DNA from 4 places in the Paenibacillus odorifer genome. Region 4 is predicted to be linked to each of the others. Evidence: riboswitches for the same ligand, from Rfam matches in the RefSeq annotation. Region 4 holds a riboswitch; each other region holds the start of a gene.
The links. A riboswitch is a leader RNA that binds a small molecule or an ion and turns the genes downstream of it on or off. The one in region 4 is predicted to bind cyclic di-GMP.
Positions count from the first base shown of each region.

Region 1 (3,212 bases), 1.7 Mb from region 4:
ATAATCCAGCTTTTTATCAGCTAATTTATCAATAAGATAAAAGGTGTCTGTGATTTTAATGCCAGGCTCTTCATATTCTTCTGGAGAAAAACGATAACCGACAATAAAATCCTTAACCTTTGAATTGTCAACGACAGCAATAACTGCATCCACTAATTGGTTAATGAAATTAAATCTTTTCTCTAAGCTTCCGCCCCATTGATCTTCACGACGGTTGGAGTGTGGAGAGAAGAATTGTTGGACTAAATATGTGTTTGCTCCATGAATTTCTACCCCATCGAATCCAGCTTGAATAGCACGTTGAGTCGCTTTTTTAAAATCCTCAATTACACCGAAAATTTCATCTTCTGTTAATGCTCTTGGAATTTCTGCATTCAGACGTTCGGCAGCAATGGCGCTGGAGGAAACGGGTTGTACGCCACGCAATATTTTTGAATCTGTCATTCTTCCTGCATGGAAAAGCTGTAAAATAGCTTTTGTTCCATTTCGTTTAATAGTAGATGCTAATCGGCTAAGGCTAGGAATAAATTGATCGGAGGAAACACTAAGTTCACCTTCCCATCCTTTTCCACCCTCCTGTACATTTGCTGCCGCAGTGATGACCGCACCTACTTCGCCCGTTCTTAGCGAATAGTATTTCAATTCATCTTGTGTTACTACACCGTCATAAAAGCTCATTCGGGTGGTCATTGGAGCCATAACCACTCGGTTTTTTAATGTCAGTCCTCTGCGAAAAGTTAATGCTGTGTCTAGTGCTATCATCTTTTTCCCAACTTTCATTAAATTATATTTAGATAAAATATTATATACATGCGCATACATATAAATTACAGCAATGATTTATTCTTGTCAACTAATAAAGAACTGCTGTTGAATACAACAAAAAGCGCTGTTCAGCGGAACAGCGCTTTTTGCTCGATATGAATCGTCCTTATTATTCTAGTTCGGCCGGTTTTACAATGGCTGTACCTTTATTATTCTTGGAATATTTAGCTTCGATTTTCGTGGTGTATGTATCTTTGGCTCCGTCACTTACCAGCACATAACTCAGATCGACTGTCAGCTTTTCCGTTTGCCAGGTCTTAGTATTGACGAATAATTTCCACGTTACGCTTTTGGGTTGAACTGTCTCACCATCCCAGAGGTTCTCCTGGTCATAGAGTTTGATTATCCCCTTAGCTGCTGTCGGATCGGTTACCGTGAATTGTAAGACCGTTTGTGCGCCAGCCGTGCTGACTTTCATGGATTTTTTATAACTTTTGACCGAATCAAGCATGGAAACAGGATCGTATTGGCCTTTAGAGTAAAAGGCATCCCATTCCGTTTTCTCCAGTCCAAGCCAATACTGTGCATCAGGATCGATCGGCTCCCCGTCATCGTCGTAACCTTCATCTTCAGATTCATCGATCAGTTCACTTCCGTCTACAAGATAGTAAAACTCCTTGTCATTGGCATATAGACTGTACGATGTTTCTAAAAGACTACTAGCGACAGTGCCTGCTGCGGCAAAATTCGGCAGACGGTTGATATCCAGCTTCAGAGTGTTGGTGTTGCTGATACGCACCCCGCCGCTTTGAATATCCTGTTTTTTGGTCACATCCAGATGGAAATTCTTTATTGCTTTGGAGGCTGCCGTTACTTTGCTGATCATCTGATCCGCGGTTACTACTGTTGAGGTAGCTGCAGACACTACTCCTGGATTAGACATCCATCCGATCGTTCCGGACAGCAATAAAGCACCTACTGCCAAACTAGTACCTATTGTTTTGAAAAAACTGTTCATGTACTTCCCCTTTCGGCCCCTTGCGATAATGTAACGCCGTATAGGTCGAAATAATAAAAGAGCTCAAAATAGACTACATATTCTTAGAGCTATCCTTTATGCTTCATAAGACATCCCTATGGCGGCCTGGCGATCATTTCCTTCTGTCGAAAGGCTTTAGACCCATGGCTTTGTGTCATCATCTTTCGATGATTTTACCTTTAACGCGGACATTCAATTAGTTTTAATAGATTAGGGACGCATGTCCCACCGCTAATTTTATCATGGTTATAATTACCTGTAAACGACTTATCTTCCATTCGAATTCGCTATGATACTCAGAAGAAATACTAAAGTTTTGCATTTTTCCAATTCGTCCAAGTTTTCCAGATATCTGAGGTTCAGCTGAGTTATACTATCAATCCGTTTCGGTATATCACTATGCTATGATAAGTATGTTTTTTAGTTTCTCTATCCATCCAAACATTTTCTTAATATATAACTCTTATAATTATTTTAGTTTTCTTAGAAAGGATGATTTTCATGGTTAATATCCTTGTTGTCGAGGATGATATAAAGCTTAATCAAATTATCTGCACCTATCTTTGCAATAATGGATACGACGCTAAAGGGTGTTTAAACCCACGAGAAGCATATGATTTGATGTATAACAGCCTGTATGACCTTATCATCTCAGACGTTATGATGCCAGAGATTGACGGCTTTGAATTTGCGGAAACGGTTAGGGCTATTAACAAAACGATCCCCCTTCTTTTTGTTACCGCTCGTGATGATATTTCCTCAAAACAAAAAGGGTTTCGCGCTGGAATTGATGATTACATGGTCAAACCGGTCAATATGGACGAACTGGTAATGCGTGTGGGCGCTTTACTTCGACGTGCAAATATTGCCCACGAAAAAAAACTGAGGGTAGGAAGTCTTATGATGGACGCGGATGATATGACAGCAACGGTAAACGATGAGGAAATCCCTGTGACGGTACGGGAATTCAACATACTCTACAAAATGCTTTCCTACCCCAAACATACCTTTTCCCGTGCCCAGCTAATGGACGAGTTCTGGGGCATTGGCAGCGAAACCAGCCTGCGTGCCGTAGATGTATACATCGTCAAACTTCGCGACAAGTTCTCTTGTTGTGTGGACTTCAAGATCATGACAGTGCATGGGCTTGGCTACAAGGCAGTGCTGCAATGAGTAAGAGGCAGGAGCAGCATGCCCGGTTCAAGTCCAAGCGTTTTTCATGGAAAGAGTTTTTGTGGACCTTTATTGTGCTGTCCACGCTAACAGCAGGTCAAGCACTTATATACGACGCCTACATTTCAGTAGAACGCGTTCCAACTCAATACATCTTTGGAATCACTGGATATTGGATCATTGTTGCCTTCATTTTTTGCCTTGTCACCGCACGGCAAAAGTACATCGCCTTTGA
Region 1 is NZ_CP009428.1:2,402,742-2,405,953, reverse strand. It holds gene PODO_RS10170 (NADH-dependent flavin oxidoreductase) at 1-822, opposite strand, end outside; gene PODO_RS10165 (DUF6612 family protein) at 935-1,783, opposite strand; cyclic di-GMP riboswitch class I at 1,901-1,992, opposite strand; gene PODO_RS10160 (response regulator transcription factor) at 2,306-2,977, shown strand; gene PODO_RS10155 (HAMP domain-containing sensor histidine kinase) at 2,974-3,212, shown strand, end outside.
Region 1: another riboswitch for cyclic di-GMP. It lies ahead of PODO_RS10165 (DUF6612 family protein); the one in region 4 lies ahead of PODO_RS03150 (transglutaminase-like domain-containing protein).

Region 2 (3,212 bases), 360 kb from region 4:
AGCAGGGATGGCAGAATCATCTTATCTAGCCACCGGCCGCGGCCAAGTAGAAATGATACAAAGCCAACTGGGAAGTCATGTGCCGATTATCGTTGAACCGGAGCGTCGGGATACTTTTCCGGCTATCGCCTTAACAGCTACCTATCTTTATTCAGTGGCAGGTGTTTCTCCAGCGGAGACGGTAGCAATATTGCCTGTTGACCCTTATGTAGAAGCATCCTTTTTCGATACCATAGCTATGCTTGAGGGGACCATGCTGGAAAGTGGAGCAAATCTGGCACTAATGGGTGTTGTTCCTGAACATGCCTCAGAGAAATACGGATATATTATTCCTACCACTGAAGAGGCGGGGGGGAATGGTTTTATGAAGGTGAGTCACTTTCAAGAGAAACCAGACCGCATACAAGCAGAACAGCTCATCGAGCAAAATGCATTGTGGAATTGCGGAGTGTTTGCCTTCCGTTTAGGGTACTTGTTAGATATTTTGCAGCGTAAAGGGTTGCCTTTAGGATATGAAGAATTGCAGAAGCAGTATAAGCTATTGTCTTCCATCAGCTTTGATTATGAAGTGGTGGAGAAAGAAGAACATATTGTGGTGCAGCCGTATGATGGATTCTGGAAGGATCTTGGAACGTGGAATACGCTGACAGAGGAAATGAGCAGCAAGCATGTAGGAAAAGGTTTTGTGACGGCGGATTCTGAGGGGACTTGCTTGATTAATGAGCTGGACATTCCGATTACGGTAATTGGTGCGAAGGATCTGATCATTGCGGCTAGCCCGGATGGAATTCTAGTTACCCATAAAGCTGAGAGCCCACGGATTAAAGAAGTGCTGAAGACCTTTGAACAGAGACCGATGTACGAGGAACGCCGCTGGGGCCATTACAAAGTTATTGATTATGTGAAATATGATGAAGGCAATGAAGTGCTGACCAAACGGATTTTTATATCCGAGGGGAATAATATCAGCTATCAATTACATCGCAAGCGTAGTGAAATTTGGACAATCGTCAGCGGCGAAGCAAGTATTGTGCTGAATGAGAAAAAACATAATGTGAAGGCTGGGGACGTGGTACGTATACCGGAAGGAACGAAACACGCGATCCTTGCTTTGACGGATGTTGAGTTTATAGAGGTACAGACGGGGTCTGAATTAGTAGAAGAAGATAACATTCGTATTACTTTAGACTGGAATGATATAGAACTACAACAATTCATTTCATAGGTCTAACCTATCTATTTAACCAATTCAAAATTTCTTGAAACAGGTAAATTGACTCAATTATCAAAAAAAGTCATAAAAACACTAAATATATCATTAATTGTCGTCGATACTTACGGTAAGAGAGATTATTTCTCTTAAATTGAAAAGGCAAACCTATCGAAAGGTAGGGACGCAAAGCTATAGGGCCTTCGAAAGAGTGGCAGCCTGGCTACCGAAAGGGAGAATATTTTGAAAGCTTACCGTACGTATCGATTGTTTGGTGCATTTCTGTCACTCGTCCTGTTTCTGACTGCACTTCCGCTTGCTGTTGGGATTTCGCCGTCTATTGTCATAGCTGCTTCAAATTCTGGAACGCCAGTTACCCCAGGTGCCTCACCTGAAGCCGTAAAGCTGCTTAACTATTTTTACTCGATCTCAGGAAAAGGCATTATTGCTGGTCAACATGACTATTTAGAAAGTCCAGATGAAATTAACAATATGCTGAAGGGAACCAGCGGACAATATGCGGCTCTTCACGGTTATGAAATGGGTGCGATCAGTGGTCAGTCCGAAGCAACGATGGCTTGGCAACGTCAAAATGTGGTGAACAGCGCCATCAACTGGAATAAAGCGGGCGGGATCGTAGCTATGACTTTTCATGCTAACCTGCCGGGCACCTCTTATGACTGGGATAATGTGAAAAAAACACTCAGCCAGAGTGAGTTCGATAGTTACGTTACACCGGGTACCAAGCAATATAATAATCTGATCGCTGAGCTTGATAAGGTGGCAGTCTCTTTAAAAAGCTTGCGCGATGCCAATGTTCCGGTGCTTTGGAGACCCTATCATGAAATGAACGGGAACTGGTTCTGGTGGGGGAAGAAAAATAACTTTTCTAAACTATGGAATATAATGTATGACCGTTTTGTTAACGTTCATAAATTAAATAATTTGTTATGGGTATGGAGTCCGAATGCTCCCAATGTTTGGTCAGATCCTTATGCGCTAACTTATCCAGGTGCTGATAAAGTAGATATTCTGGCAGCAGATATATACGAAAATGATTACCAGCAAAAATACTATGACAGCTTGTTGAGTCTAGCCGCAGGCAAACCGATTGCGATCGGGGAGAATGGTGAAATGCCTAATCTGGAGAAGCTTCAGCAATCGCAAAGTAAATGGACGTATATGATGAGCTGGGGAAAAATGCTTTACGAAAATAACAGTGCAGACACAATCAAAACATTTATGAATAGCAACTACACCCTGACCAGAGATAAATTAAATACTGGTCTGGCACCGACACCTAGCGCCGCACCAGCGCCGGCACCTTCCGAAGAAGAGGGGGAGGCAGCAATTCCTCTCGCGAAGGGGCTTGCAGGAGAGTATTACAACAACATGTTGTTGTCGGGAGCAGCAGCTCTTAATAGAACTGATGCAATAATCGATTTCAATTGGCGGCAAGGCTCGCCGGATGCCTCCCTCGGGATTGATCGTTTCTCCATACGTTGGAGCGGTAAAATTAAGCCGTTATATAATGAGCAATATACATTTTACACTACCTCAGATGATGGTATCCGTGTCTGGGTGAATGGGGAATCCGTGATTGATAGTTGGACTAAGCAAAGTGGTACTGAGCGTAAGGGCACTATAACGCTGAAGGCTGGTCGGCTATACGATATCAAGGTGGAGTATTACGAGAATGAAGGCGATGCGAGAGTCCGCTTGATGTGGGAAAGTGCTAGTCAAGCTAAAGAGACAGTTCCAGCAAGTGCACTTTTTCTTCCGGATGTCTCCTGATTGATGAAAATTAAAGGTCGATCCTTAGTGGCTCTGCATTATTGCAGAGCTACTAAGCTATAGTCCTCATTAGGTCAGAAGACGATTGTCCGATAACAGGTATGTTTATTTAGCACCTGTAGAGGCAGTACAGCTACCGAAAGGAGGATTTATTTGCGTAAATATTATAAGAAAAACAGATTGTTGTTTACTATGTTACCGGTGTTTA
Region 2 is NZ_CP009428.1:1,089,418-1,092,629, forward strand. It holds gene PODO_RS04605 (sugar phosphate nucleotidyltransferase) at 1-1,225, shown strand, start outside; cyclic di-GMP riboswitch class I at 1,362-1,441, shown strand; gene PODO_RS04610 (glycosyl hydrolase) at 1,454-3,004, shown strand; gene PODO_RS04615 (glycosyl hydrolase) at 3,158-3,212, shown strand, end outside.
Region 2: another riboswitch for cyclic di-GMP. It lies ahead of PODO_RS04610 (glycosyl hydrolase); the one in region 4 lies ahead of PODO_RS03150 (transglutaminase-like domain-containing protein).

Region 3 (3,212 bases), 890 kb from region 4:
TGAACTTAAATTTTAATCTTTTAAACTTCGTCGGTTCGAATTTAAATTCCAGAAAATCATTGGTACTAATCGCGGTTCCGCTAGATACAAGTTGGAAGGTCTCTCCTTTACTCGTCTCTGATGCATAGATTTCAAAAGCCTCTGGGAATCCTTTGCGGTTATCTCTAGCCAAAAAAGCCACTCTGTCCAGCACTTCCGCTTGCGCTAGTTCAAACACGACTTCATTCGTGAAGCTTGCATCATTGTTTTTGTTCGTTTCCCAATGCGTAGTGGGCTGGTCATCCAGCATATATTCAGGCTTCGTACCTGGGTAGCTTCCACCGTTCACCGTTACTTTTGATACGTTTGCATTTGGCATTCTATAAGCTTGGCTATAGGCATTTTCATAGGCTGTACCATACCCTTTTAGCTTCGAAACCTTGGCTGCTGTTACCTCTACCTGATGGTTCTCCAAAAGGATCTTTGCATTCTCTATCTCTTCTTTAAACTGCGCATACAGTGGATGTGCTTGTACTTCATTTTCTAAAGCTGTTAATTTCTCTGCCGTATCAAAGGCTGTACTAACTTGGCTCAAGGTATCATCTGTAAATAAATTTTTCATTTTAGCAGAGACACTATCCTCTTTATAAAAAGAAAACTCAGCTGCACTCGCCCAATCCTGGTTTGCTTTTTTGTAGACAAATTTAAGTCTCTTAAAGGCCGTAGGTACAAACTGAATCTCCACTACATCACCGGTTGAGCCTGTATATTCCCCAGAAGACACGAGTGTGAAATCGCCCGCATCTGTAGTGGAGCCATAGATATCAAATTCTTGAGCAAAGCCTTTACCCTTAGCACCGGATTGCCTAGCGGCATATACCATTCTATTTAATTCAGCGGACTCATTGAAAACAAACACAACCTCATTCGTAAACGTTGAACTATTCGGTTTGCCAGTCTCCCAATGCGTGCTCATATCCCCATCCATAGCCTTAGCTATAGGTGAGCCTGAGTAGTTGCCACCGTTATTTGTGATGGTTTTAATATTTGCTGGATTCATTCTAAAAACCTCATTATAGGCATTTAGAACATCCTTGCCGTACAGCTCAAACGGAATAACCGAAGCGTTGCTTAATAAGTTGACCTTACTTTGCGCGACTGTTTTTGTTACCTTTACCTTGCTTGCCTCACTTGCTAAAGCATAACCTGCCTCACTCGAAAAACTGGCCAACATGGCCGCCGATGTAGCGATCGCAATCATTTTCTTCATCTCTTCTTACCCCCAGATGTCATATGAATCTCTCCAGTGCCCAAAAATGGGCACAAAAAAAACTACCCCAAAAGAGTAGCTTGATTGCGTATAAAGTCGCCTAAAAATTAAGACTTAATTTTTATTAAACCTTAACAAGCATAAACGCCTTCGGCGTCCTTATAAGGACGGTAAGCGTTTAAGCGAGAAATATAAGATATTAAGTATAGGTGTATAACTTATACTTTCTTATATTTTAACAAAAAGCGTTACACACTCTTTGGCAGCTGGCTGACAATAGTTATGATAACCTTAGTCCCTATAGCTTTGCGTCCCTACATTTCCATAGGTTTGCCTATGAAGTTTCGAATACATTCAAAGAGTAACATAAGCCTAGATCTGATCGCATGATTAATTGGTATGAAATGAGTATAGGTAATTGCAATTAGTTTTTCTTATGTGATAGATATTATTTATCGAATATTCCGGAAGAGAATGGGATCCTTTAGGACTGGAGGTCTACTTAACTCCCCGATCCGAACAAACGCCGGAACCAATTCCACACATCGCCCGTGATGGGAATTAATCCGAAACCATGTTCGCCAACTGCGATTACACCATATGCCCATTGTCCGATAGCTATGGCACCCCCAGCGATCCTGCCTATCGCTATCGCACCAAACGCCGTATCCCCTATGGCGATGGCCCCCAACGCTTTTTCCGCGATTGCGATCGCTCCTACAGCCACTCCTGCAATCGCAATCGCTCCCACTGCGAAGCCAAGCCAGCTAAGTGCTATTGCTCCGATCGCTAACCACATTCCCAGTGATATTGCTCCTAAGGAAAGTACGCCCACGCTTATCGCACCTATGGAAATCAATCCGACAGCTACATCTCCAATAGCGATTAAACCAACGGCTGTCTTTACACGGGGTTTACTTCCATGACCATACTTTTGACCTGAGTATCGCCCTAAATTACTACGAATACTGATGACCGGAAATGAGGGAGAAGGCCATTGATAATCAATTTCTCGTCCATCAAAGCCCCTAGAATCCGCCCAGCGCGTTACAAATTGATGCCATTTCATATCCATCCCGTCCCCCTTTTCAAATTACCTAAATTATACAACCCCGGGGGTTGGCTGTACTCAGACTCTGACCTGAAATTCATCTCATCCTCTGGACCGATATATACTCATTAGGATTACTGTTTGGGAATAGGATCAGGCTTTCCAAATAAATATCCCTGAAACAACTGATAACCACTCTGCTTAAGCCATTCAAAGTCCTCTCTAAACTCCACACCTTCTGCTAAAGGAACAGATTGGATTTCTAAAGCCTTTTCTAAAAATTGTTTAGCTATTTTCTGTTTGTTCGGATCACTGGACACGCCTTGAACATATTTCATATCTAACTTCATGTAATGAGGTTTAAGCTCCAATAACATCTCGATTGTGCTGAAGCCTTCCCCAACATCATCTAAAGCGTATTCAAATCCCCGATCCTTGTAATATGTTAAAATAGCTTTCAAATGAGCGAGATCATCCACTTTCTCCGTTTCAACAACTTCAAAGACAAAAAGAGAGGGATCGACACCTAATTGATTAGCCAATTCAACCGTTGATCTTAAGCAGAACTCTGGAGCGTAAATTGATGTAGGGATAAAATTAATAAACGTTTTTTTATTTAAGGGCGCAGCATATTTTACGGCAGTCATTCTACATAACCGGTCTAAAGCATATAAACGCCCACGATTCCGTGCTGCCGCAAAGATCTCATTAGGATAGATAAGGGATCCATCTTCTTTTTTAAATCTCGATAAAAGCTCGTATGCAAAAATCTCTTCCCTTACGTTCACAATCGGTTGGAAGTAACAAGTAACAAGACCCTTAGTGATAACCTCATCAATCCACTTCATATCCATTACAGTAGACATCTCGGATAGAGGTCTCCATGCTTGGTCATCTATACGAAATTCAATT
Region 3 is NZ_CP009428.1:6,646,638-6,649,849, forward strand. It holds gene PODO_RS29020 (NPCBM/NEW2 domain-containing protein) at 1-1,249, opposite strand, end outside; cyclic di-GMP riboswitch class I at 1,508-1,594, opposite strand; gene PODO_RS29025 (hypothetical protein) at 1,752-2,324, opposite strand; gene PODO_RS29030 (EAL domain-containing protein) at 2,435-3,212, opposite strand, start outside.
Region 3: another riboswitch for cyclic di-GMP. It lies ahead of PODO_RS29020 (NPCBM/NEW2 domain-containing protein); the one in region 4 lies ahead of PODO_RS03150 (transglutaminase-like domain-containing protein).

Region 4 (3,212 bases):
TGCATGTATTAGGCACGCCGCCAGCGTTCGTCCTGAGCCAGGATCAAACTCTCCAATTAGTATTGAAAAGAGCCATATGCTCATTTTGAAACATCTGACGAGAAAATTAATTCTCTAATTTTGGATATCACTTGCGTGATTTCCTACTCACTCGTTGTTCAGTTTTCAAAGATCAAGTTCTCGTTGGCGCCGTTTAATGTCTCAGCAGCAACTCTTATAATATATCATGTTGTTTTCAGAAATGCAAGCTTTATTTTTCGAAGCTTTTTATCAGCCTCGTCTGTATCGCCTGTACGCTGTCTAACAACGCTTACCTATAATACCCCAACTATTAATAGAAAAGCAACCCCTAATATAAAAATAAACAACTAGCTTAATAATTAAGCTAGTTGTTTATTTAATAGAGTTATGTTTCTAGCGGCGAATTTAATAGTATTTTGCCGCAGTATATTTGCTTGAGGCTTTAATTAAATCGGTTTTCTTATCACTCTTTGCAAGTCCTGCATCCACTGTAGTATCAATGGTAACCCACTTCCCATTAAGCAATACTTCGTTCCAGGCATGATATTGCGTAACGTAGCTTGTATTCCCCATTACCAACTTAGCAGGAACATCTACACTCCGCAGCATTGCGGCAAAAAGAGAAGCGTAATCATAGCAAATCCCTTTTTTAGTAGTCAATGTCTTATCGATGCTTGGAATATAATCAGTAGTTACACTATTAGCAAGAGAGTAGTCATATTGTACATTCGCAACTACATAGTTATAGATCGCTTTAACTTTCTCTTCGTCTGTTGTTTTGCCTTGTACTAATTGTTTAGCTTTGACAATCGCTTTATCAGAAGAACTCCATTTCACATTCTGTACGGAGCCCAAATATACGGAATTCGAGTCACTCATGGTTACGTCTACTACTTCGGAATATAACGCTTTGTATTTATTACCGGTTGTGTTCTCCAGAACCGAAACCTTATAAGTCCCATTTCCTTGTTGCAAAGGGAAGTCCTCAGCTTGTCCAGAAGCATACAAGTTATAAGTATAGCTGCTGTTATCTTTGGTGATCATGAGTTTGATTCTTTTATCTTTCGGAATATCATAGTTAATACCAATAACACCTTGAGCCACTTTGGATGTAATCAACCAGCTGGCATCTGCACTTGCAGCTTGAGCTGTACTTACCGGAACTGAAGTCATTAGGACGAACAGCGCCACCAGCATAAAATAAACCTTTTTCACGGATAAAACTCCTTTCGGTAGCTGGCTGCCATCCTTTCGGGAAGGCCCTTTAGCTTTGCGTCCCTACCTTTCGATAGGTTTGCCGTTATCGTATAAGCTCTATCTGTTCTAGCTTTACTAGATATAGTTGATAGAATCCATTTGAAACAAACAAAAAAAGCCTCTTCATTCGGTAGCTGGCTGCCATCCTTTCGGGAAAAGGCCCTTTAGCTTTGCGTCCCTACCTTTCGGAAGGTTTGCCGTTATCGTGTTTAGCTTTCATAGTATAATACTATCATATTTATAGTTGTGAACAAGACCTAATTTACTAGATTACCCATTATTTTATAAATATCTCCCGGTATTTGTGTTTTCTTGTCATTCACTATTCTCCTTTTGTTAATTTGGCATGAACAATCAGCCGATGCGTTGGATTCACTAGCGGATCACATGTAATCAGAGTAAGAATCTTATCCTTGTCATTCCCGTCAAGAACGGAGACATCACTCGGATCTACAACAGAAATATCGTATACCTCATAGTTAAACACCTGATCACTAGTCTTTACCGTGATAACATCCCCCACAACAACCTCATTCAATCTGTTAAACAAACGACCCGTAGTTCTAGCCCGATGCGCCGCGATTGCAGCATTTCCGATCTCTCCAAGGGGTGCCGTTTCTTTCATATGGGCTGCAGCATGTTTCATATTAGCTTTTGTAGCCCCTTCTAATACAGGCAGCTTCAAATCAATCTTACCGATTTCAATTAGTGCGATTACTTTGCCACCGACCTCAATCTCCGGTTCAGGCTTTTCTGTCTCTTGGGGTTGGGGCTGTGCCTGAGCATCCAGAACCGATTCCTCTGCTAACAGCTGAGTAACTTCAGCATACCTGCTCTTCAAATCTGGCTGGGGAGTACTATCGGCAGTGCTTAGTTCAGCCGTTTCTAATAACTTCTCCTGCTGCCTGTCGTTGTACCATTCGTTAGCTGTCGGATATAACATGATAAGTATCCCAGCCAGTATGAGTAGATAGGAGAATTTACGCAATGTTATTCACCTCCGTATATTGTTTCTATGGTTATATACAAATCAAGCAGAAACAGCTACTTGCCTTTAAGCATAGCAACTCCTTCTGCCTGAAATTAATGTTTAAAATACCCATTTACGACTTCCAAAGAAATTGATGATCACCGTGATAAATGTAACCAGCACCTTTGAGATCAAGACTTGAATACCTAGTCTGTCTGTCAACAGATGCATTAGCAGCAGTGATATTCCGAGCACTACCAGATTCAGCACGATAAACTTGACCAGCTGCACGCGGTCGAAGCCTTCTTTATTCCCCCGGTTGCGATCACGAAAGGTTACTTTTTTATTCAAAATAAAGCTATTCGCCGTACCTGCACTATAGGAGATCACCTGCGCCAATGCGTATACCATCCCTAGTGAATTCAACAATGTGAAAATCACAAAATCAATAAGCGTATTGAGCAAACCTACGGCATTAAATTTAAGGAACTGTATGAATGCAGCACGCAAGTTCTTATCTGACATCATTGTGGTCCTTCCGGCGGTCCAGTTGTTCTTCGTTCTGGTAGCCTTTAGTCTCACTAACAATGTATAGCGGTCTATCTTTAGACTCGTCATAAATCCGTCCGATATACTCCCCAATCACACCTAACAGCATCAGAACGATACCGTTAAAGAGCAGATTGACGCCTACAATGGAAGCCCAGCCCGGAACCGTCCAGGAGGTGAAAAATATCTTTTGAAACAAGACGAAAAATAAATAGAGAAAGCTAGAGAATGAAAGGAAGAATCCAATATACGTAGCAATCTTAAGCGGCTTATGTGAAAAAGAGGTGATGCCATCTAACGCAAAACGAATCATTTTCTTCAGCGGATATTTGGTTTCTCCGGCAAAACGTTCTTCCCGTTCATATTCCACCATAGTCTGCTTGAAGCCAACCCAGCTCACCAAACCTCGGACATA
Region 4 is NZ_CP009428.1:726,807-730,018, reverse strand. It holds rRNA gene PODO_RS03155 (16S ribosomal RNA) at 1-59, opposite strand, end outside; gene PODO_RS03150 (transglutaminase-like domain-containing protein) at 427-1,236, opposite strand; cyclic di-GMP riboswitch class I at 1,250-1,330, opposite strand; cyclic di-GMP riboswitch class I at 1,405-1,487, opposite strand; gene PODO_RS03145 (class D sortase) at 1,601-2,266, opposite strand; gene PODO_RS03140 (GtrA family protein) at 2,369-2,776, opposite strand; gene PODO_RS03135 (glycosyltransferase family 2 protein) at 2,763-3,212, opposite strand, start outside.